One region of the Brevibacillus sp. HB1.2 genome, then DNA from elsewhere that is predicted to be linked to it. Evidence: a T-box and tRNA genes for the amino acid it is inferred to sense, from the RefSeq annotation. Region 1 holds a T-box; the other holds one or more tRNA genes.
The links. The T-box of region 1 lies ahead of tyrS (tyrosine--tRNA ligase). A T-box ahead of a tRNA ligase gene usually reads a tRNA of that ligase, here a tRNA-Tyr.
Positions count from the first base shown of each region.

Region 2: it encodes a tRNA-Tyr, which carries the amino acid that the T-box ahead of tyrS (tyrosine--tRNA ligase) is inferred to sense. The anticodon was not compared.

Region 1 covers NZ_JABMIU010000001.1:256,619-268,200, forward strand. The annotation lists gene HPY28_RS01060 (AI-2E family transporter) at 1-163, opposite strand, end outside; gene HPY28_RS01065 (MFS transporter) at 423-1,613, opposite strand; gene HPY28_RS01070 (MarR family winged helix-turn-helix transcriptional regulator) at 1,617-2,033, opposite strand; gene HPY28_RS01075 (hypothetical protein) at 2,218-3,657, shown strand; gene HPY28_RS01080 (MerR family transcriptional regulator) at 3,799-4,614, shown strand; gene HPY28_RS01085 (MFS transporter) at 4,646-5,866, shown strand; gene tyrS (tyrosine--tRNA ligase) at 5,916-7,184, opposite strand; T-box leader at 7,243-7,472, opposite strand; gene HPY28_RS01095 (ATP-binding cassette domain-containing protein) at 7,548-9,047, opposite strand; gene HPY28_RS01100 (DUF6138 family protein) at 9,361-11,025, opposite strand; gene HPY28_RS01105 (suppressor of fused domain protein) at 11,064-11,582, opposite strand, start outside.
Region 2 covers NZ_JABMIU010000007.1:86,880-98,461, reverse strand. The annotation lists gene HPY28_RS17585 (MarR family winged helix-turn-helix transcriptional regulator) at 24-374, shown strand; gene HPY28_RS17580 (efflux RND transporter permease subunit) at 503-3,640, shown strand; gene HPY28_RS17575 (efflux RND transporter periplasmic adaptor subunit) at 3,669-4,895, shown strand; gene HPY28_RS17570 (DinB family protein) at 4,941-5,522, shown strand; gene HPY28_RS17565 (cytochrome c biogenesis CcdA family protein) at 5,712-6,422, shown strand; gene HPY28_RS17560 (TlpA family protein disulfide reductase) at 6,446-6,979, shown strand; gene HPY28_RS17555 (hypothetical protein) at 7,152-7,349, shown strand; gene HPY28_RS17550 (YycC family protein) at 7,860-8,030, shown strand; gene HPY28_RS17545 (thioredoxin family protein) at 8,058-8,624, shown strand; gene HPY28_RS17540 (hypothetical protein) at 8,691-9,008, shown strand; tRNA gene HPY28_RS17535 (tRNA-Tyr) at 9,101-9,185, shown strand; tRNA gene HPY28_RS17530 (tRNA-Leu) at 9,230-9,311, shown strand; gene edeQ (edeine self-resistance N-acetyltransferase EdeQ) at 9,472-9,909, opposite strand; gene edeP (edeine non-ribosomal peptide synthetase EdeP) at 10,209-11,582, shown strand, end outside.

The DNA.
Region 1 (11,582 bases):
AAGCAATGGCAATCCCATAAATCACAGGATCTAATAAGTCAAATATTTCATAGATAAATGACTTTACAGAAGGAAAATTCCAGACCACAGCAAACAGCAATACGGTGTAAGTCGCGATCATTATGTATTTCTTTATATCTCGCCAGTGTACTTTCTCCATCATTTTCTAGTTGACTCCTAACCTTAGTGAGTTCTAAGTTGATCTGTTTGTTCATAAACTTTTCCATTAATATGTCCACCCACAAGTATACTATGATTTTCAACCGTTCGTTATCATTTTTCTACTTTCACTAAAACTTCCCTCGAACTTTCCACAATCATGCGTATCAAAAAGACTGTGAAAAAGATAACAGGCTACCGACTAAGGGCAGCCTGCATATCTTCTATAGGGGGCCAAACTCCCCCTTTTTTACTTGGATGAGTTAGGTAGCACGCATCAATTCCCGATCTCGTTTTCCGTGTAGCCAGTAATAAAGCGGGATACTGAAAAGGATGAAGGCAACCATCCCGACGAAAATCGTACGATATCCTATATACGGTACGATAAAACCGAGCAGATAGGGCCCGATTCCTAATCCTAGATCATACAAAATGTAGTACGTAGAGGTTGCTAATCCAAAGCGATGCGGAGCTGTTACCTTCACAGCTACGGTTTGGGCAATGGAGTTAAAGTTACCGAAGCCTACTCCAATCAATGCAGCAGATAGCAGTAGCATCCAGGAAGTTGAGGTTTGACTGAATAGAAGCATCCCGAGCGCAAATATCACCAGGCTTGGGTATGTCACGATGTTCGCCCCTCTTGCGTCCATTAGCTTTCCTGAGAATGGTCGCGAAAGGATAATGACAATGGCATACACTAAGAAGAAATAACTGGAAGCTGAGGACAGATTAATTTCTTCCGCATAAAACGATAGAAATGACAAGACACCCGAATAGCTGAAGCCGATTATTAAGGCGATGAATGAAATCGGCAAGGCTTTCGGCTCGATGAATTTCGAAAGCAGAGAACCTTTTGCTTCCTCTTTCACATTTGCGGAAGCAAGCGGAACATTGATTTTTGCCATGGCATAAAACATCAAACAAATCAGGGAAAACCCAACATTCATCGTAAAGATCCAAGTGAAACCATTTTCAAGCCGCAATAAGATCATGCCGAGAAAAGGACCAATCGCAGTGGCTAAAATCGCACTTAAACTGTAATAGCCAATCCCCTCACCCTTGCGAGACGCTGGCAAGATTTGAGCAATAATGGTACCTGTTGCTGTACTGGCAATACCAACGGCAATCCCTTGCAGCAATCGATTGACCAGTAAAAAGCTGATATGGACTGCAAAAAAGTAAAGCAACGAAGTGACAGCAAAAAATCCTAACCCAATCCAAAGCGTTTTTTTCGTACCAATATGACTAATAGCTCTACCGGTGAGTAATCGACCAATCAAAGCGCCAATGATAAAGATACTGGAAACCAATCCTGCTGAACTAGTTGAAGCGTGAAATTCTGTTTTGGCATAAGAAGCAATCGTAACCATTAGTAAGAAAAACATAAGTGTCAAAAGAAAATTGATGAAAGAAACAATAACGAACTCTTTCGTCCAAAGCCTATCCTTTTTCACTGCTTACCCTCTTCTCTTTAGGTTCATGATTATTTTTTCGAGTACTGTGGATGCTGCGTCTCTTTCTTCTGGTGAGATGCCCTCCAATATTTCTTCCAAGAACGGATCAGTCGCTTCCATAATCGTCTTGTGTAGCGCTTCACCTTTCTCTGACAAATACATAATTTTTTGCCGTTTGTCTGATCCAGATGAAATCGAAATGATTTCACGAGCGGCTAATTTTTGCGCAATGGGTGTTATGGCCGGCTTCTCTACTTGCCAATAATCGGCGACGTCACTAAAAGTAGCAGAACCGTTATTTTTCAAATAACGAATTAACGCCCATTGCGTGACGGATATACCGAATGGAAGTAACTCCTCTTGCAATTGGTTATTGTACATACGATGTGTGAATGCGACTTTTGAAAAGAACGGGTACATGTTAGCTCCTTTGTATTAGTTAATTAATTTAATTAATTATATATCTATTCTTGCTGTTTGAGAAGGTCTAAATCATGATGGCAAACAGGTTTTCCGCCATTCCCTTCTTATTATTGCTATTCTTGGTACTTTCTTTTCCAATACCTACGCTTGCGAAGGAGTCCTCCTTTCAAAATCATATTATGTGTTCATCTGGGATGAGGCAGGCAATGTCCGCATTACTGATCTGGCGAAAAATGAAATCCTCTCTTCCATTCAGTACCAAGCCGAATATGGCACGATTTACAATGCAATGACTCCTTCCCTTCCGAAAGGAGCCAATCAAATAACGTTGGATCAAAGTCCAGCATTTCAACCAGGAGCAGCCATCGAAATTCGCTCCGAATCGTTTGGCGGCATTTTGTACCATGCTCCCAACGTATCGTCACTTGAATTGATTGCAACGCAAAAACAGCTCATCGTCAATCTGGATCACATGAATGATCACAGATACGTACAGCAAGGCTCAACGAATCAAGTCGGAAAAGTCCGCCACGCTTCCGAATATCGTGCAAACGATGAACGGACCAATTCATTCTCACTCGTAGTTGGGTATCAACCGATGCTGATGCCGCGATTTATCAGTCAGCCTTCTGGTTTTTTGGCTACGCACGTATGGACAGAGCATGCTGACGAGCAGACGCTGCAAACAAATCGGGCTGTTTATTTCGGCTCCGAGAAGATTACATCGTCGGCACAAGCGACAGGCGGTTTTGTCAAACATCGAATACCAGTTACGAAAAGCGTTTTTTACTCGAATCCGTATTTTCAAGCAAAATCGCCTGTCAATGTCGCCATTGCGCAATGCCCTGAATTTTTGCAGTTTCTGGATGATCTGAATCGGAACGATAATGACATGGGTCTACATACCCTCTATCCTTACGAAATCAGGCACTATCAAAAGACTACGGAAGATGCGTTGCAAGTAATGAAAGATCACTTCCAAAGCAGTACATGGATTGACCATGGGTATTTGAAGTCCAGCTTTGCGTTTAACGCGCTAGACAACCAAACTGCGAATTACTTGGCGCATCAATGGAAAAAATACGACACATCGTATTTTTGGCACTACAGCTCAGAAGATATCGCCAATCCCAATCATGGTCTTGATCTGTACCAACCCCAAAGAGGTGACGCCCTGCGCACCCCTCTCTATTGGTCGCATCCGACAGTCACCGGCCCGTTTTATTCATGGTCGGCTGCCATCATTCCGGAAGATACACTGTATCTGTATCGGGAACAAAATCTCCAGCAGCTCATTCAAAATCGTGGGGTATTTATCAATCATACTTACTTGGCAATAATTCCTTCCAAAAAGCAAGGCGGGAAATTTATCATTCGGGATATCAAAAGTAACTGGATCATACATCCCGATTTTGACCGGTTATTGAAACGAATGGACACACTGTGCGATCAAGGCAAATTGCATTTGACAACCGTACGTGAAATCAAAGTCTATGTGAACGGGATGAAGCCGTCGCAGAAGAAAGCGGATGGCGATCTTATTTTTTGGTTCGATCTGGAGCCGAATGCAGTCGCTGTTATTGCTGCAAACAAAGTGGATAGTATTGCACTTCAGAAATAAAATAAAAATCGGTCTCATCCGGTGGTAATCGAAACCCACCGGTTTTTTTATTGCCCATTCCCCTTCCCTTGCCGCTTGACTCTCCCCTTAACTGGAAAGTTATACTCGGTACAGAAAAAACGTAAGTATGGAGGTTGCCCCATGTTTAAAATCAGTGAATTTGCGAAGATTAGTCAAGTCTCCGTCAAAACACTTCGTTACTATGATCAAGTTCATTTGCTTAAGCCAGCTCATACCGACAAATTTTCAGGCTATCGGTATTATTCGGCTGACCAAATGTTTCAGCTTAATCGGATTTTGGCTTATAAAGAATTGGGGTTTTCCTTGGATCAAATTCGCCAGATGATGAGCGAGCAAATCCCACTCGAACAAATCAGGGGGATGTTTCGAATCAAGCAAAGCGAGATTCAATCCATTCTGGATAAGGAGCAAGCAAGACTGAATCTGATCAACGATCGTCTGTATGCCATCGAAAATGAAGAGAAAAGCTTGTCTTCGCATGACGTTATTCTAAAAAAAGTAGAACCTCAACTTGTCCTATCCTATCGTCAAAGAACGCCGTTCAATAAAATTCCGGAGCTTTTTCAAAAGCTGGACGATTATATGGGACGTTCAGGTCAATCTTCTCTCTCCAGAATGGTTCTTTGGCATGGCTGTGAGGAGTGCGATGACAACATGGATGTGGAAGTGGCGCGTTTGCTTACTCACGATTTGCAGACCGAACCACCTTTTACCGTTAAGCGATTGCCGGAAATTCCGTTGATGGCTACACTCATCCATCATTGCCGGACGACATGCCGTTGCACTGCGAGTGTCGAATTGGCGATATGGATTGAACGAAATGGATACTGGATCAAAGAGAATGAGCCGCGTCGTGAAATTTGTGTTCGTCGTGAAAATCCCAAAGACCCGGACTCTTATGTCGCCGAGCTCCAGATGGCCGTAGAAAAAGCTTAACAATCGAACATGTGGAGAGGAGATTCAGCTTTTGAACAAACAGCAAAAGTCCTTAACTTTTACCTTATTTATATTGACCTTCGTTCTAGGTACGAGTGAATTTGTCATCATCTCGCTGCTTAGTGATGTGGCATCCGAGTTGGGCATTTCGATTTCAACAGTAGGATCGCTCGTGTCAGCCTTTGCCATTTCATTTGCCATCGGTACACCGATCTTAACTGCGATATTCAGCCGATTTGCCAAGTATCCACTCATGCTTACGTTGATCGGCATCTTTATTACAGGGAATATTCTAACTGCCCTATCCGAGACGTATGTATTGCTTCTTGTTTCTAGAATCTTGACTGCCGTTGTGACCGGGGTTTTGATTGCACTTGCCATGGCGGTTGCCAGTGAAACGATGCCTGCTGAGAAAAGGGGGACCGCTATTTCGATCATTTTTTCGGGCTTCACGATCGCCAGCGTTATTGGGGTGCCACTTGGTACTTTTATTGGGCAATGGGGAGGTTGGCAAATGGCCTTTTGGTTTGCGGCGCTACTAGGCATCATTTCTCTCCTTGCCAGTGCAGTGACCATCCCAAAAGGATTGAAGGGATCGAGCAGTTCCTTGCAAAAACAAATCGGGTTACTGACCAATACACGTATCATCATCGCTTTTTTTATCCCGGCATTAAGTATCGCAGCAACCTATACGGTATATACGTATTTAACTCCTTTGCTGCAAGAAGTGCTCTTCGTACCGGACCAAACGATTAGTCTCGTATTTTTACTGTACGGGGTAATTTCGATCTTTAGCACGTTGATTGGTGGAAAACTGGCAGCTCACAACGGGATTGGAAAGTTTCGGTATGTGTATCTGATGCAAGCCGCTATTCTCGCATCTCTTTATGTTTCGTCCCATACCCTTCTAGGTGGATTCATCAGCTTATCGTTTATGGCCTTGGTCGTTTATATCATGAATTCCACGATGCAATTGTATTTTATTGATTTGTCCGATAAACATTTCCCGGCTGCCAGAGATTTGGCTTCCTCATTAACTCCTGTGTCAGTCAATGTTGGGATCGCCCTCGGATCAGCTTTGGGTGGATTTATTACGACAAACCGGGAACTCATTGATGTTTCCTGGGTTGGTGCGATTGTCGCGATCGCAGCATCGTTGCTGACTTTTATCAGCTATAGTTTAGATCGCAAAGCGCTGTCCTTCCACAATCATACGTTGGAGGACTGTCAAACACGAAAATCATGCAATTAAAAGAAGAAGCTTCCCTTCAGGTTTCCAGGGAAGCTTCTTATTCCTTCATCTATTGAGACAATTTTACCAAGCTGTAGTTTTTCTTGCCTTTGCGGATAATGATGAAGCGACCGCCGATAGCGAGACTTGGCGTTACTTCCAGTTCCAGATCGGAAACCCGCTCGCCATTCATCGAAATAGCGCCTTTTGTAATATCCTCACGTGCTTGACGCTTGGATGGCTCAATGCCGATCTCAACAAGCCAGTCAACGATGTTCTTCGTTTCGAGCGTAGATTCGTACGTCGGCATTTCTTTGAAGCCTTGCTCGATCTCATCTGCCGATAGCGATTTAATATCACCAGTAAACAAAGCTGCTGTAATACGCTTCGCCTGCTCCAGCAATTCCTCACCGTGTACAAATCTCGTCATTTCCTCCGCCAGCGCTTTTTGCGCCTCGCGTTTGTGTGGCTCGGTCTGTACTTTTTCAGCCAACTCGTCAATTTCCTCTTTAGAAAGGAACGTGAAGTATTTCAAGTATTTCACAACATCGCGGTCATCGGTATTTGCCCAGAATTGGTAGAATTCGAATGGTGTTGTTTTGTTTGGATCAAGCCAGATGGCTCCCCCTGCTGTCTTCCCGAATTTCGTACCATCTGCCTTCAGCATCAGAGGAATGGTGAGACCGAATGCTTTTGCTTCTGATCCTTCTTTTTTGCGAATCAGATCGAGACCGCTAGTAATGTTGCCCCATTGGTCGGAACCGCCGATTTGCAACTGAACATCTTCATGATTGTACAGATGCAGGTAATCCAGCGATTGCAGAATTTGATAGGAAAACTCCGTAAACGAAATGCCGCTTTCCAGTCTGCTCGATACAACATCCTTGGCAAGCATCGTATTGATGCTGAAGTTTTTCCCGTAATCCCGCAAAAATTCAATGACATTGATCTTATGCGTCCAGTCGTAGTTGTTCACCAAACGGATTTGGTTGTCGCCGTCTGTAATGAACAGCTTTTTCATCTGTGCAGTGAGTTTGTCGACGTTTTCCTGAATTTGTTCCAGTGTTTGCAAAGAGCGCTCGGATTGACGGCCGCTCGGATCACCAATCGTACCTGTTGCACCACCGATCAAAATGACCGGACGATGACCAGCTAGTTGGAAGCGTTTCAGTACCATGAAAGGAATCAAGTGACCGATATGCATACTGTCACCAGTTGGATCTACACCACAATATAACGAGACTGCTTTTTCATTCGTTAATTCTCGCAGTCCTTCTGCATCTGTTTGCTGATTGATGGCATCGCGCCATTCGAGTTCGTCGATAATATTCACTGCCATACACTCCTTCAATCTCCTATGGTAAAAAAACAAAAAATCGCCCCTTGTCTATTGTAGACATAGGGACGATTGAATAACCGTGTTACCACCCATCTTGCACCAATGGACCCAAGCGTTAACGCAGGCCATTCATGCCACTCGTAGCGAGTTATCGTTCGCGATTCCGCTCGGCATTACCCGAGATACTCCAGAGTGTAATTCGCTCGCTTATTGTGTACCGGGTTCCATCAACCCCCGGCTTTCTAGAACAGGGAATAAACTGCTACTGGGCTCTTTCAACGTATGTTTCATATGAAATTAAAGTCAGTATATTGAATTCAAATAGCAATGTCAACCATGTAGCAATGATTCCGCCACTATCCTTTATTTTATTTTCATGAGACCTTCGGCAGTTAGCTCATAAACAGTTGTTGCGACTTCATGTAAATACCGTCGATCATGCGAAATACTGATAATCACACCGTCAAAAGCCATTAAGGAGCGACACAGAACAGGAGTCGTCAAAGGACTAAAGTTTCTGGTCGGTTCATCCAGTATCAATATTTCACACTGATCCAAAATCATTTTTACCAGAAGCAATTTCGCTTTCTGTCCCCCAGATAAGTTTTTAATGGATTGATACATCTCCTCTTTTGTAAATTTCATACTGCCTAAATGCGTATACGCTTTGGTAATCGCATCTTTATTCCCGGTTCTTTCCAAGAATTCAATCGGTGTTTTCGTTGAATCCAGTCGGTCTTCATAGTTTTGGGGCATGTAACCGATCTTTAATGACGAGTACTGGACTAGCTCATCCTTGATCTTTTTCAACAACGTCGTTTTTCCGATTCCATTTTCCCCAATAATCGCGACTTTTTCTGGCCCCTTGATCGATAAATGAATCTGTTTCGATAGCTGTTTGTTCGCTATTTGCAGTACTTCCAATGAAAACTCGAGGATTTGTTTACTACCAGGCACATGTACCGCAGAATCAAATCGGAATTCGCTTGCTTCTTCTACACTTGGTGCCTCTAGAAACGTTTCCGATGCTTTCTCCATACGCTCTCTTTGATTTTTCAGAGACTTGATTTTCTTTTGCAGTCGCGGGTCTGAGCGGGATACGTTCCGATGTTGATGTTCTGCCTTATTCCAAACGTCATGCCATTTCTCCATTTGCTTTCGATGATCAGTAGCTTGCTTTCTGGCTATCTGCTCTTGTTTGTTCAAGTGGCTCTCACGATTCGCGAGGTAATTCTCATATGGTTCTCTTGAAAACGTATATTTGGGTACTTGTTTGCGCTTCGTCAGTTCCATATGAAGGATACCGTTTGCTGTATTCGCAATAAATGTTTCGTCATGCGATACGTATATGACAGGAATAGCCGTCTGTTGGATAAATTCTTCCAGCCATTCCATTGTTTGAATATCCAAATCATTCGTGGGTTCGTCCAGTAATAGAACATCAGGCTTCTGTGCCAACAGACTTAAAAAGCGGTATTTGAAACGCTCACCACCGGACAGAACACCCATCCTTTTATCTGAATACAATGCATGAATGCCGAGATCATCCATCGCTCTTACCAGTTCTTTGGTCCATTGATTTTCGGCAAAGAAGTCGGCAATGGTCATTTGTTTTTCTTCGTCCGATAGCTCTTGTGAAAGAAAACCCATGGAACATTCGTTTCTCAACACTTTCCCTTCAAATGTGCAATACTCGGCAATCATTTGTTCCTCGTAAATCAATTTTAATAAGCTGCTTTTTCCATTTCCCTCTTCCCCGATGATGGCAATCTTGTCGCCGTTTTGCAGGGTCAGATGCAAATTTCGAATGAGAGGCCTGCCGTCTTTTTTGGTGGTAATCGTGATATTGTGCAGTTCAACCATTTGGATTCCCCATTTCGTTTTTCCATTTCTCGTCCTTTACTCTTTGTTCATCTGTATCCCCCCCTTTTTTGACAACAAAAAAAGATGCTTCTGTCCAATAAACAGAAGCATCTTGCTCTCGTTCTAGAAAACACTATATGGATAATAGACCATACAGGAATTCAAGATATAAATTTGCGGGTGAATTTGGCTTCTTGTTTATTTATTATAGGATTGGCTTTTCCAATAAATAAACAATTGCGCAAATGATTCACCCTCCGTTCCATGTAGTTGAATTCAATATAGCATGGCCTTCTAAATATTGTCAATGAAGCTATTCGACCAAGGCTAGCAGTTGTGCAAGCTTGTCTTTGATCGGGGAAGATTCCTTCTTTACCGCCTGAGCGAGCTTCTTGTTCCCGCCGAAAAGGCGATAAATAACGGTTTCCCGCTGGTAATCCTCCATCGCTGCAAGCTCCCCTATGAGTGCGTCCACCAGTTCTGCACGATCGATGGTGATATTTTTCAAAGGCTTCGCAGAGTCGCTACTGCCAAGCACCAGAGAGACGAGTACCGGCATATTCTCTACGGTAACACCATGCGCCTCGATAAACGCAATAGCAAAATCGTCCTGAGCAGACTGATGCTCCGTGTCGACCAGCTCCATATAGCGACGAAAGAGTGGAAAATAATCGTTGCTAGACAAGCCGAGAGCCAATACCGCATAGGTGCCAGGCATGACGGATTTCTCACTAGGCTCTACATCCCCATACCACGCAAACTCCTCCATCGCAAGCTCGGCATATTCTGCGATTTTCGGGTGTAAGACAGGATAACGGGACGCATTCGCAAAAAACTGGTGGAGACCTGACTTCGCCAGCTTTTTTACTGGTAGGTAGTGCTTTTCGCTGCTCTTCAGTTTGAGCTTGTACCCTTTGGGAAAACCTTCACGCAAAAGACCGTTGATAAAATCTAGTGCTTCACCGTAGGCGGCTTCTTCTTCAGATACGATACGGATGTCGATCGCTTGCAAAACGTCATTGGCGCTTGCTTGAATCAGAGTGCCTTTATACTCGTTTTCAAAGCGACCGCTGCCCCGTTTTACATAGTCCGTAGCCTGCTTGGAACCGAGCTGAACAGCGAGGTCCAGAAACTTCTTGCGGGTGTCTGGTTCCTTGTTACCAATTGCGAGAGCGATGTACAGGAAAAAGTCCAGCTCCTCCATTTCTGGTTCTTGACGCTCCTGCTCAGGTTTCAAAGCCCAATCCAGTCCATAATGCCCGGTACGATCGAAAAATTTGACTAAAAAACGCTCATCCGCCCAGCCTTTTAAAGCCAAAGTAAAGTAGTATGTCCATGAATCACTGCGTTCTTTATTGGAGCGCAGCTTTTCGCTAAGACGCTGGATGAGCGGTTCGATAACTTCCTGCTTTTGTTCCATCAAATCGGGATTGACGAGACAATGAGCAAAGAAAAAATCATCTCTTTCATTCGGACGTACAGGAAGCTCCTGCTTAATTTTTGTCTCAATAAATTGATCCAATGCTTGTTTTAGACTCTCGCGTTTTTGTTCGTTTACGAAATGGTGAGTATGGCATTGCATCGATTGTTCCCACTCGAATTCGAAGACGAGCTCGAAGCGGTAATTAAAAAAGTGAGAAGCATAGTCGGTGGAATGAAAAAGGGATTCCATGCGTTCACACAGTGCGGGAAAAAATTCTTGCATGAGAATTTCCTCTGTAAGCTCCTCCATGTAAGGACCCGCGTCGTATTTGTACGAGTCGTCACTCCAACTGTAAGGTTCATGGACATCCACGTGGATTTTGCCATTGGCCCAATTGAGTTTTCCTTTTCTCCATGCCACTCTCAGGTAGTCTTTGATCCCCACCTGCAGTCGACTCCAGTCTTTGATCTCGTTGATCCGCTGGTTCTCTTTTTTGTAAATTTCTTGGATGGAAGTCCATACTTCGTTTAGAAATGCTTCTGCTGCCTGATTCATTGACTGACTCTCCTCCTCGCCAAAACAGCGCTACGGTCTTAACCGATGACCTTGACGACATTGCCCTCGCTATCGGTAATATTGGTTTTCACAATGTTTATGGTAATTCCTTTCAGGGAAGGCATCTCAAAGCTGCTTTCCTTTGGAAGCAACTGCTTGGTAAGCGCAATCGTTGTCGCATCATCGAGGACAAATCGAATGACGTCCTCTTCTGGAATACATTCAGGCTTTTCTCCTGCCTCAAATACAACCCGGACATCAGGTCCCAGCAGGCTCAGGCTTTCCCCTTTTCGCATACGTCCGCGGAGAATCTTTCCGATGACTTCCGCTTGCTTCGCTCCCAGCTTTAAGGTCGAAGGTGTTTTTTTCAAAAAGCCTTTTTTACCTGACTCCCATCCTAGCTGGCTGACATACAAAAAAGCAGTGTTGGAGCCTTCTTGTTCCATTCCTTTTTGAACAGCATCCGAAACTGTAGAGTTGCGAAGGAGAGAATCTCGCTCGAGATCGGTTATGTAGGAAGGCATGTACGGCAAGCCAGATTGGAGTACGCCACGTGT
Region 2 (11,582 bases), on a different contig from region 1:
GGGTGTGAAGTGGTTAAGTAAGGATGGCAAGGGAGGTTCTCATGAAAGAACTGATTCAGTTGGCAAAACTCCTGCAAGAAGCCAGTGTTTTGTTTACCACGATTTCTGAGCAAGAGCTGGATACAAGCGATGTAACTTGGCAACAGGTCTTGATTCTGGAGCAGCTTGGAAATGGGCCAAAAACGATGGGGGACATAAGTAAGACTGTCGGTCTTTCATACAGCACAACTTCCGGTCTCATTAATCGGTTGGAGCAGGAAAAACTGGTACGCAGGTTCCGAGACCAATCAGATCGACGAGTTGTGTGGGTGTCACTGACAGAGCGTGTATACCAACAGCGAGATGTGAAATGGGGAAATTCACAAACCGTTTAAAAATGGTTTGTTTCATCCCTTGATATTTCGTTAAACGAAATGCTACTACGAGGTTCACCTTATTCATTTCGTCATGCGAACTATTACTCACAAAGAATTAGCAGATATATAAAGAAGAGGTGAGTGGATTGAATCTTTCTGAACTATCGATTAAACGCCCGGTCACCATGATTATGTTGACTCTGGCCATGATGATTTTTGGTTTCGTTTCACTGCCTCGCTTGTCGATTGATCTCATGCCGGATCTTAACTTCCCGGTTGCTGTCGTGGTTACATCCGTTGACGGCGGATCTCCGAGTGAGGTAGAAAAACTGGTAACGAAGCCGATCGAAGACGCACTTGCAACGGTATCCGATTTAGATAGTATACAATCGGTATCGATGGAAGGCGCTTCGCAGGTTATCCTCATGTTTAACTGGGGGACAGACCTTGATCAGGCGACTCTCGACATGCGGGAGAAGGTAGATCAGGTTCGTGGCTCTTTGCCTGACTCAGCTAGAGCGCCACGCGTACTGCGCATTGACCCGAACAGTACACCGATCATTGAGTTTGCGGTGACGGGTGAGCAAGATATCAACAAATTGAAAAAGATGGCAGAGGATATGATCCAATCACGCCTGGAGCGTATTGATGGGGTTGCATCTGCTTCCATCAGCGGCGGACAAAGCCGGATCATCGATGTTACAGTCGACCCAGCCAAACTAGCGGCGTACGGACTGTCACTTGACCAAGTTCAGCAAGCTCTCCAGACCAGCAACATGTCAGGTTCCGGTGGAGCGGTACGCGAGGGTGACGCCAAGCTCAACATCCGTGTACAAGGTGAGTTTGCTGATGTCGAACAAATCGCGCTGACACCAATCTCTGTCGGTGGAAACTCCATCAGGCTCAGCGATATTGCCGAAGTAAAAGACACGCATCAAGATGTAACGCAAATGAGTTACGTAAATGGAACACCTAGCTTGGGGATTAAAGTGACAAAAGCTTCAGGCGGAAATACCATTGAGGTAGCAGATGACGTAAAAGCTGAGCTGGAGAAAATCAAAAGCGAGCTGCCAGAAGGCGTAGAAATCATTACGACTCTGGATACATCCATCTACATTAAGGATTCCGTTTACACCACCGCTGAACATGCCCTGTTGGGTGGCGGTATCGGTATGATCTTGCTGTTCTTCTTCTTGGGTAGCTTGCGATCCATGGTCATTGCGGTCATCGTTCTTCCAGTATCGATCGTTGCTACGTTCTTGCTGATGTACATGACTGGACAGACGATCAACCTGATTTCCCTCTCCGGTTTGACATTGGGATTAGGATCATTGATTGACTTTGCAGTTGTTATGCTCGAGAATGTTTTCCGCCATCGAGAACAGGGAAAAGGCATGATGGAAGCCGCCTTGGATGGTTCCAAAGAAGTAGGAACGGCAGTTATGGCTTCGGCTTTGGCGCAAATTTGCGTATTCTTGCCGATTGCCCTCACAGAAGGTATTGCCTCTGAGTTGTTTGGACCACTTGCATTGACGGTTGTTTACTCACATATTGCGGCGCTTGTATTCTCTATTTTGCTCGTGCCGATGCTGAGTTCGAGAATTTTGAACAAAATTCCGTCGCATACACATCATGAGAACTATCGTGGAATCAATCCTGTTACGTGGTTTAACATTGGATTTAGCAAAGTAGAAAAAGGCTACCAAAGATTGTTAAAATGGTCATTGGGCCATCGTAAAACGGTCATGATTTCTTCGGTGGTCATGATGGTGGGCTCTCTCGCATTAACTCCATTGATCGGGGCAGAATTTATCCCGGCCATGGACCAAGGTCAAGTAAATGTCTCCATCAAAATGCCAAATGGTACCGTTCTGGCTGAAACTGAAAAAGTTACCCGACAAGTAGAAGAAATTGTCAACACGGTTCCGGAGAAGAAAATTGTTGCGACTTCGGTTGGTAGCAATGCATCACCGATAGCGAGCACCTTGTCATCCAATCAGGGAACGATCAGCCTGATGCTGGTAGATCTCGACCAGCGCACACGTTCCTCCAATGAAGTTGTAATGGATCTCCAGGAAAAGCTGAAAGATATTGCTGGACCTGAAATCAAGGTAAGCGCACCATCTGGTATGACTACGGGTTCCCCAATCCAACTGAAGGTTAGCGGGGATGATCTGGCCGTATTGAAAGACATTAGTGGTATCATTAAAGGTGAAATTGAGAAGGTAGCTGGTACGAGTAACGTAACAACCAGCTTGGAAGAATCAAGACAAGAGCTGGAAGTGAAGATCGATGCTGGGAAAGCGAGCTTGTACGGCTTGACGACTGGACAAATTCTCTCCAGTGTTCGCACTTCCTTCCAAGGTCAAACGGTAACGTATTATCGTACAGGTGATGACGAGATTGACGTCAACCTCAAGCTGCCGAAAGAGTTTCAGGAAGATATAAACTTCTTGAACAATATGCGTATTTCCGCTCCAGGTGGAGCACAGATCGCGCTGACCTCAGTTGCGACTATCAGTAAAGTAGACGTGCCGGTTTCGATTAACCGTGCCAACTCCAGCCGTGAAGTTCAAGTAACGAGTGATTTGGCAGGGCGTGACCTGAGCTCTGTCACACGGGAAGTGCAAGAGAAAATCTCGAAACTGAATCTCCCGGACGGCTACACAGTCGATTTTGGCGGGCAAAGTGAAGAAATGATGGAATCATTCACTAGCCTTGCTCTCGCGATTGTGCTGTCAGTTGTGCTTCTCTATATGGTAATGGCAGCGCAGTTTGAATCGCTCTACACCCCATTTATCATCATGTTCTCCGTGCCACCGACCGTTACAGGCGTTCTGCTTGGACTATTGGCGACAGGCACAACGATCAGCGTTGGGGTTTTGATCGGGTACATTTTGTTGATCGGTCTGGTCGTGAACAACGCGATTGTATTGATCGACTACGTGAACCAATTGCGTGCAAAAGGCATGGAGCTGTATGATGCGATCCTGCATGCTGGACCGATTCGTCTTCGTCCGATTTTGATGACGACACTCACCACCATTCTGGCGATTGGACCGCTCGCATTCTCTGGCGGTGCCGGATCTGAGACGAATGCACCAATGGCCGTGACGGTTATTTTCGGTCTCGGATTCTCTACACTGATTACACTGGTTCTGGTTCCTGTCGTTGCTTCCTGGTTTGATGATTTAGGGAAAAAGAGACGCTTGAAGAAAAAGTTGAAACTCGAAAAGAAACTTGCTAAGAAACAAAAGACAATCAATCCCGCTTTGGAATCGTAAGACGTTTGTGGGAAGAGGAGGGACATACATGAAACTAAATAAAAAACCCGTCATTTTGGCACTACTGGCCATCTCGCTAGTGGCAGGGTGCTCCAGCCCGCAAGCGGAAACGCCGCCTACGGAAACAGTGGAAGCGTCAACCCCTGTACAGATTGAAACTGTTGCAACGGGAACAGTGGTATCCGATTCTGGTCTCACGGCAAAGCTGGCACCGAGTGAGGAAGTGCAAGTCTCCCCGAAAATGGGTGGGAAAATTTCTTCCCTGCCAGTGAAACTGGGCCAATACGTGACAAAAGGTCAAGTATTGTTCAAGCTCGATGAAAAAGATCTGGTGAACAGTGTCAAACAAGCAGAAGCAGCCTACAACGTATCAAAAGCGAGCTTAAACCAAGCAGGCAGCAGCTCTGATCAAGGCTTGGTTCAAGCGAAAAATAGCCTGAAGCAGGCAGAAACCGCACTTCAGGATGCGAAAGTAAACCAGCAGCGGATGCAACAGCTCTTTTCACAAGGAGCGATTTCCGCTCAGCAGATGGAGCAGGCAAATTCTCAACTGACAACGGCACAGACCTCTTATGATAACGCGCAGCAGGGAGTGCAATCTGCGGGACAAAAAACAAGTGTGCAAGTTTCCGAAGCCTCTGTACAGCAAGCGCAAGTAAGTCTGCAAAATGCTCGTGAGCAATTAGCGAATGCGACTGTGACGTCTCCGATCAATGGATATATTTCCAGCGTAAGCGGCGCAGTTGGTCAAATGGCAGGTCAGCAGCCGGTTGTAGTTGTCGTTAACACGAATCCACTTCTGGTAAAAGCGAATCTGTCAGAAGCAGACATCACAAAAATAAAAGTAGGAACTACCGTAAAAGTAAACGTACAATCGACAGGAAAAACGATTGATGCCAAAGTAACGGCGATGAGTCCTGTAATGGATACGCAGCTCAAGGCATATCCAGTGGAGATTACGATTCCAAACCCATCCAATGAGCTGAAGTCCGATATGGTAGTGAATGTAACCTTCCCAACGGTTGGGGAAAGTGGAGCAAAATCGATCGTGGTAACGCGCGGTGCGGTCTTTGATCGCGATGGTAAACAGTATGTATTTAAGCTGGAAGGTGACATTGCAAAACAAGTCGAGGTCACTACAGGGAAATCCTCTAGTGATACGATCGAAATTTTGAAAGGCTTGTCTGCCGGCGATAAGATCGTGGTAAAAGGGCAAACACTGCTTCAAGATGGCGGCAAAGTCACTATTCAGTAAAAAAAGAATAGCAGAGAAGGGGCGGAGTACATCCGCCTCTTTTTTGTGTACAATGGAAGTATTCGTCTCACTATTTCAAAAGGGGGGTGTATTCCTTTGTACTTCCGCAAACCACAGTCTGGTGATTATCCTGCGCAGTTTGAAACCTATATCAAAATCGCACCTGAAGGGAATCTGAATGAGTTGCTTTGCGCTCAGGAGGAAGAAATACTTGCATGCTTTCGATCTTGCGGGGAGGAACAGAGCATGTTCCGTTATCAGGAAGATAAATGGAGTGGAAAGGAAGTTCTCGGCCATATTATGGATACAGAGCGAATCATGTGCTATCGCTTGCTGTGTGCTTCCCGCGGAGATAAGACCCCCTTGCCTAGGCATCAGGACATGTACGTCAGTCGTACGAATTTTGACCGTCGACCGCTTGTTGATCTTCTCGAGGAGTATCGGACTGTGCGCTCTTCTACTCGAGCATTGGTAAAAGGGCTTACAGAAGAAGAGTTGAGTCGTTCGGGCGTGATTATTCAGGACAAGACAACTGCAACTGCACTCGTCTATTTTATCCTTGGGCATGCTGCTCATCATCTACATGTCTTCCGAGAAAGATACATGTCACATTTGTCACAAATCTGATCTATTTTCTAAAGTGGACCAGATCTATCCATCCAATTGTTACGTTTTGTGCTGAGTTTTAAGACATAATGAATATTATGTAAAGTAAATTGTCACGGTTTTAAGACAAAGTGTCATTGCTACTTTTGAAGGGGGAAAAGATTCGATACAATGAGAAGATAGTGGATAAAATACCCACCGGAGGTACATATGACTGGCGATATTACTGTGTTTTTGGCTTTTGCAGCAGGTTTTCTCTCTTTTATTTCCCCTTGCTGCCTGCCGCTTTATCCTTCCTTTTTGTCTTACATAACTGGGGTTACGGTTGATGAAGTGAAGAAAGGGAGAGCTGTTTTTCGCAAGCAAGCCTTCTTGCATACCTTTTTCTTCATAGTCGGGTTTTCGATCATTTTCGTTGCGCTCGGGCTGTCTACATCTTGGATCGGAAGCTTGTTCACTGACCAACAGGACTTGATTCGTCAACTGGGCGGTATTTTGCTTGCTATCATTGGTTTGGTTATGCTTGGCGTGTTTAAAATGGATTGGATGATGCGTTCTTTTAAAATCGATTTAAAATCGAGGCCATTGGGGTATACTGGGTCCATACTGGTGGGAATGACGTATGCAGCTGGATGGACACCTTGTGTGGGACCTATTCTTTCTGGCATTATCGTCATGGGTGTTTCCAATCCTGCAAGCGCCTTGGCCTACACATTGGCGTATACGCTCGGATTCGCCATTCCATTTTTTGTCATGACGTTCTTCATCAGTAAGGTGAACGCGATTGTGAAGTATTCCGACCTGTTTATGAAAATCGGAGGAGCCATTATGATTTTGTTTGGTATTCTTCTGTATACAGATAAACTGACGGATATTACACGCGTTCTTATTCAAATGTACGGAGGCTTTACGGGATTCTAACTCAGTAGGGCAGAGGTGACAAAATGAAAAAGCTGTTGCTCGCGGTGCTCGTATTATTGGGGGTCGGACTTGCTGTTTGGGAAAAGCCTCAAGAAACGGCCGCAATCGTAGCAGAGGTTCAAAAACCGGAAGTTGGCTTTGCGGCTCCTCATTTTACACTGACAGGATTAGACCAGCAGACGTACAAGGTAGAAGGAAAAAGGGCAAAACCAGTAGTCTTGAACTTTTGGGCTTCCTGGTGTGGACCATGCAAGCTGGAGGCGCCGGATTTACAAAAAGTCTACGAAAAATACGGTGGACAGGTTGATCTGTATGGCGTGAACGTCACGAGCAATGACAGCCCGGAAACAGCTATGGCCTTTGTCACTACCTACAAGCTGACATTTCCGATACCAATGGACGTAGCTGGTACTGTGTCGAACCGTTACAAGGTGATGGCATTTCCAACTACGTACTTGATTGACACAGATGGAATTGTACGAAAGAAAATAATCGGAATGGTTGATGCTCCTACACTGGAGCTAGAACTGCGCCAGTTGCTAAGTCCAAAGCCATAGGGAAGGCTCATAAGTCGCTTGGAGAGAATTCTCCGGCGGCTTTTTCTATTTGTAGACACGTATGACAAGGCCCATTTTGCAAGTGAATATCTTGATTTTGTATGTTTGCCTAAAGAGCGGGGTTGTTCTCCTTCATAGACTGGAGTGATCTAGGGCAAAGGGAGGAAAACGGATGGCCAAGGGCAAAAAGATCAAAAAGAAGAATTCGCGACAGCACCCCAATCAAGTACAGCTGAAAATCGTAACGTCCCATACATGTCAAGTATGCAAGCAGCAATGTGCACGAGGGTTGGCATATCTGGAACAGATGTCCCAGCCCGGAGCGATCGGCTTAGGTGTACCATGCATCCTCACTAAGCAAAAGCCATAGCTCGTCCTTTTCCATGTGCGGAATATAGTGTTTAAGAGAGAGAGCCCCTTCGTGTGGCTCTTTTTTCATTTTTTTATGAGGAGTTGAGAGGTGAGTAAATGGGTCAAAAGTGGTTCAGTAGAGCCAACATGTCACAAAGTACTTGATGACGATGTGTAACTGGTGGGGATGACAGCCATGTGGTTGATAAGGTAACCAAGAAAAGATTGGGCCTTCTCTGCCCCCAGAATTCGAGCCAGGAAAAGGCTGGTCTTATTCAAATATGTGATACTGGGGATGCTTATTTGGCAAATAGGCAAGCATGCAGACCAAATAAACGACTTTTTCATCTATGTGGATTCGTAAACTTCCTATTTTATCTGCTGCCTAGCAAGCTAATGTCATTTTAATCAATGATGTTAGCTTGTTATTTAAAGGCTTCCGAGTACCAGACTTGTATGCTGGCAGGTTTAACGGCTGTGTATTATACTGAAGGGACTGATAAAAGCAAGGGAAAGGGGCAAAAATGACATGCGTCCATTACAAATATCACCAGAGACGGCTGTCAAGCTGTCGGAAGCTCTTCAGGTACCTTTGGAGCGTCTCATGCACATGCCACAGCATATCTTGTTGCAAAAAATGATGGAGCTGGCTAATCAAGAGAAGGAAGCAAACGAAGCAGCAAATAAAAACCAAGAATAGGCGAGCGATACAAAAGGAGGAGAAAAGATGGGGGCAAACGTAGCACATAAATTCCGTACGGGGCTCAAGCCACAGGCGTTTGTGGAAAGCATGACAAAGAATCAGGATACATACCAAAATTGGTCGGATGCATTTTCATGGACGGATGAACAAGACCGTGCGTTTTTTGCTTCGCTCCAGCATCGTGATGACCTCAGATGCTTGATTTTGGCTGCGGACTGGTGTGGCGACGTCGTTCGCAACTTGCCAGTCGTCTTGCATGCTTTGAAAGAAACAGACATGCCCGTGGAAATGATGGTGATGGAAGAACACCTCGATCTCATGGATGAGTTTCTCACGATGGGCGGTCGGGCGATCCCTGTTGTTATTTTTGCGGACACAGGCGGGCATGTTCTGGCAAAATGGGGACCGAGACCGAAGCATGTCCAAGCTGTCATGACGGCGTTTAAACAGCAAAACCCGGATCGAAACGCCCCAGATTATGAAGACAAGATCAAAGTGGCACGTGCCGAAATGCTCGAGCAGTATGGAGAAGGCACTGGCTACCAGCAAGTGATTGTCAAAGAACTGAGAGAGCTGCTTTCCTCGATCTAATCTATCACATCAATAACAGGGCGGAGTCACGGCTCCGTCCATTTTCATGCAGAAGGGCTGAATAACATGTATTACTACGGGAATGAAACCATTATGTCCTTGGAGCAGGTGCTTCGTTTAAAGGCATCGGAAGTTCGAATTCTGGAGTGGGTACGTACCTACGAGTTTTTAGAAAACAGCTATGGAATAGATGAAGCCGTTCCCTACTTCTTGGAGATAAAATGCGAAGAAGAGCAAGTGAAGATTCGTAAAAACCGCATACTTGACTTCCCGGAATACTCCTGTGAGGAAGAAGCAATATTTCAAGAAGTAGACGAGGCACTGCGCGTCTTCCACGAGTGGGCACAGGAGATTTTGGCGAAAAAAGAGAGTCAATCCAAATAAATATATTGACGTCAAACAAAGTTCATGGTAAATTAATAAATGTCGCTTCTGGTTGAAGAAAGTAAACGCAGAAGAAAGACAGCACATATTGTGGGGAGATAGTGAAGTGGCTAAACACGGCAGACTGTAAATCTGCTCCCTCCGGGTTCGGCGGTTCGAATCCGTCTCTCCCCACCATTGATTTTCTATTGATGATGTGCTATTTTTTCATAGTTTCACATGCCGGTGTGGCGGAATGGCAGACGCGCGCGACTCAAAATCGTGAGGGAAACCGTGGGGGTTCAAGTCCCTTCACCGGCACCACATTAAAAACGAATGCACACTAACCATGGTGTTTACAGACACATGGAAGGTGTGCTTTTTTCATATACGAAAAAACAATTCAAACAGCGGCGAGTCTAAGACTTGATTTTTAGGTCTTAGGTCGCCGCTGTTTCATTTTCGGGGAACGAAAATAGCTGGCTTAAAAGTTCAATTCTGCAATCGTCTCGCCAAACAGAACCATGCCATTTTTTTGAAATCCGAGTGAAGCGTAAAGGTTTTCGGCTGCGACATTGGCTGGAGCATAACCAATGACAATTTTTTGACAATCGTCTTTTGCTTTCAGTATATCAATGACTTGCGAAATCGCAGCACGTCCGTAGCCTTGGCGTTGATAGTTGGCATCAACTAAGAGTCTGTAAATCCAGTAGTTTCCATCGTCAGGGTCAAGCCCATACATGACAAAGCCAACCATCGTGTCCTCATGGTATATGGCCAGAGGGACAAATGTAGTTTGAAACTTTGCTTCGGCTATGGAGTAGAGGTTCGGGGCAACAAACTCACTCTGTTCAGGAGTAGGTTCCAGTTCAATACACTCTTCCCAGTTTTCCAGGGTTACTTCACGAAGTGTCACAGACATCTAATCACATTCATCCTTCCAGGGGGTGTTTTTGCCAATATATTACATTTTATCCTACGTGAAAAGACAGCCAAAATCAATAGCGTGCACAAAATTTTTTCCATTCTATGCAGCGCTAGAAAAAGGAAAAAAGAGATGGAATTCATCTAATTTTCTGAAATAACATTTAATGGAAAATTCATTTGACACTATAGAAGAGTCATCGATATAGTTGGGATGGAAGTATTTGTAATCAATTAGATTTTTTGCCATATTCGAATTGTGATTACATCTGCACAATTCCGAAAGGGGGAAATGCATTGCATCAGGATAAGAAGCAATGGAATGGCGGATATCCTTTAAGTCATCCACAAAAGCGTATCTGGTATACGGAAAAATTACATCCACAGCTTCCTGTCCATACGTTAGGGGGGATGGTGCGGGTTCAAGGAAAAGTGAAACTGGATGTACTTGAAGCGGCCATTCACCTGTTCATTCAAAAGAACGATGCTTTGCGACTCAACTATCAGGAAGAAGAGACAGTCCTTCAGTTTGTTGGAGAGTACGAACCGCAGCCATTGCAGGTATTTGATTTCAGACAAGAACCGAATGCCCCTGATCGGTGCAGACAATTCCTGCAAGCTTTGTTTGCAAAACCATTTTCGATCGGACAGGAGCCTCTATTCTACTTTTGTCTGATTCAACTGAGTGACGTAGAAGCGGGATATTTTGTAAAGTTTCACCATTTGATTGCTGATGGTTGGTCCATCTCCATTATGACAGAACAAATTGCTCACTATTATGACACGTTGTTAGCAGGCGGTTCCGTTCATGTAGGAGATGAACACGCTTATCAAGCTTTTGTCGACAGGGAGCATGCCTATTCTCAGTCTGAGAGATTTGAAAAGGACAAGCGATACTGGCGGGACAAGTTTCAGAGCTTGCCTGTGATCACGACATTAGCAAAGGCAACAGATACGACCGAGGGCAAGCGTAAAGTCTATGCATTCAACCGTGAAGATTCGACAAGAATACGCCAATTTGCAGACCAGATGAAATGCTCGCTAAATTCCTTGTTTGTGGCTCTCGTCAGTCTTTACCTTCAGCGTTGTACGAGGCAAGAAGAGATCGTGATTGGTACGCCGCTGTTAAATCGCTCAGGCAAAGTGGAGCGCAAAATATTCGGGATGTTCACCAGCACTATGCCATTTCGTCTGGCAGTTCCGATGGAAATGGATGCCTTCGATTATGTTAAACATGTCAACAGGGAATTGACTTCCTGTTTTTTTCATCAGAAATATCCGTACGATTTGCTGGCTCAAGAATTGGAATTGAAGAAACATGGCTATGACAGCCTGTTTCAGATTTGTGTAAATTATTACAGCACGCAGCTGCCCTTCACCATTGGTGGGTATCCCGTGACGAATGAGGAGTTTTACAACGGTCACCAGTTGTATTCGCTCCAAGTAATTATCAGGGAATGGGCTACAGATGAACAATTGACGCTGGAAATGGATTATAAAATCGCCGAGTACACGGAAAATGATGTTGATCGAATAGCGGATCATCTCGTAAGGCTGCTCAATCAAATGATCGCGAATCCAGAAGTACCACTGTCCAATCTGAACTTCCTTGCTGACGAAGAGTTGGCACTACAGCTCAAAACGTGGAACGATACAGCTGCTTCCTATTCC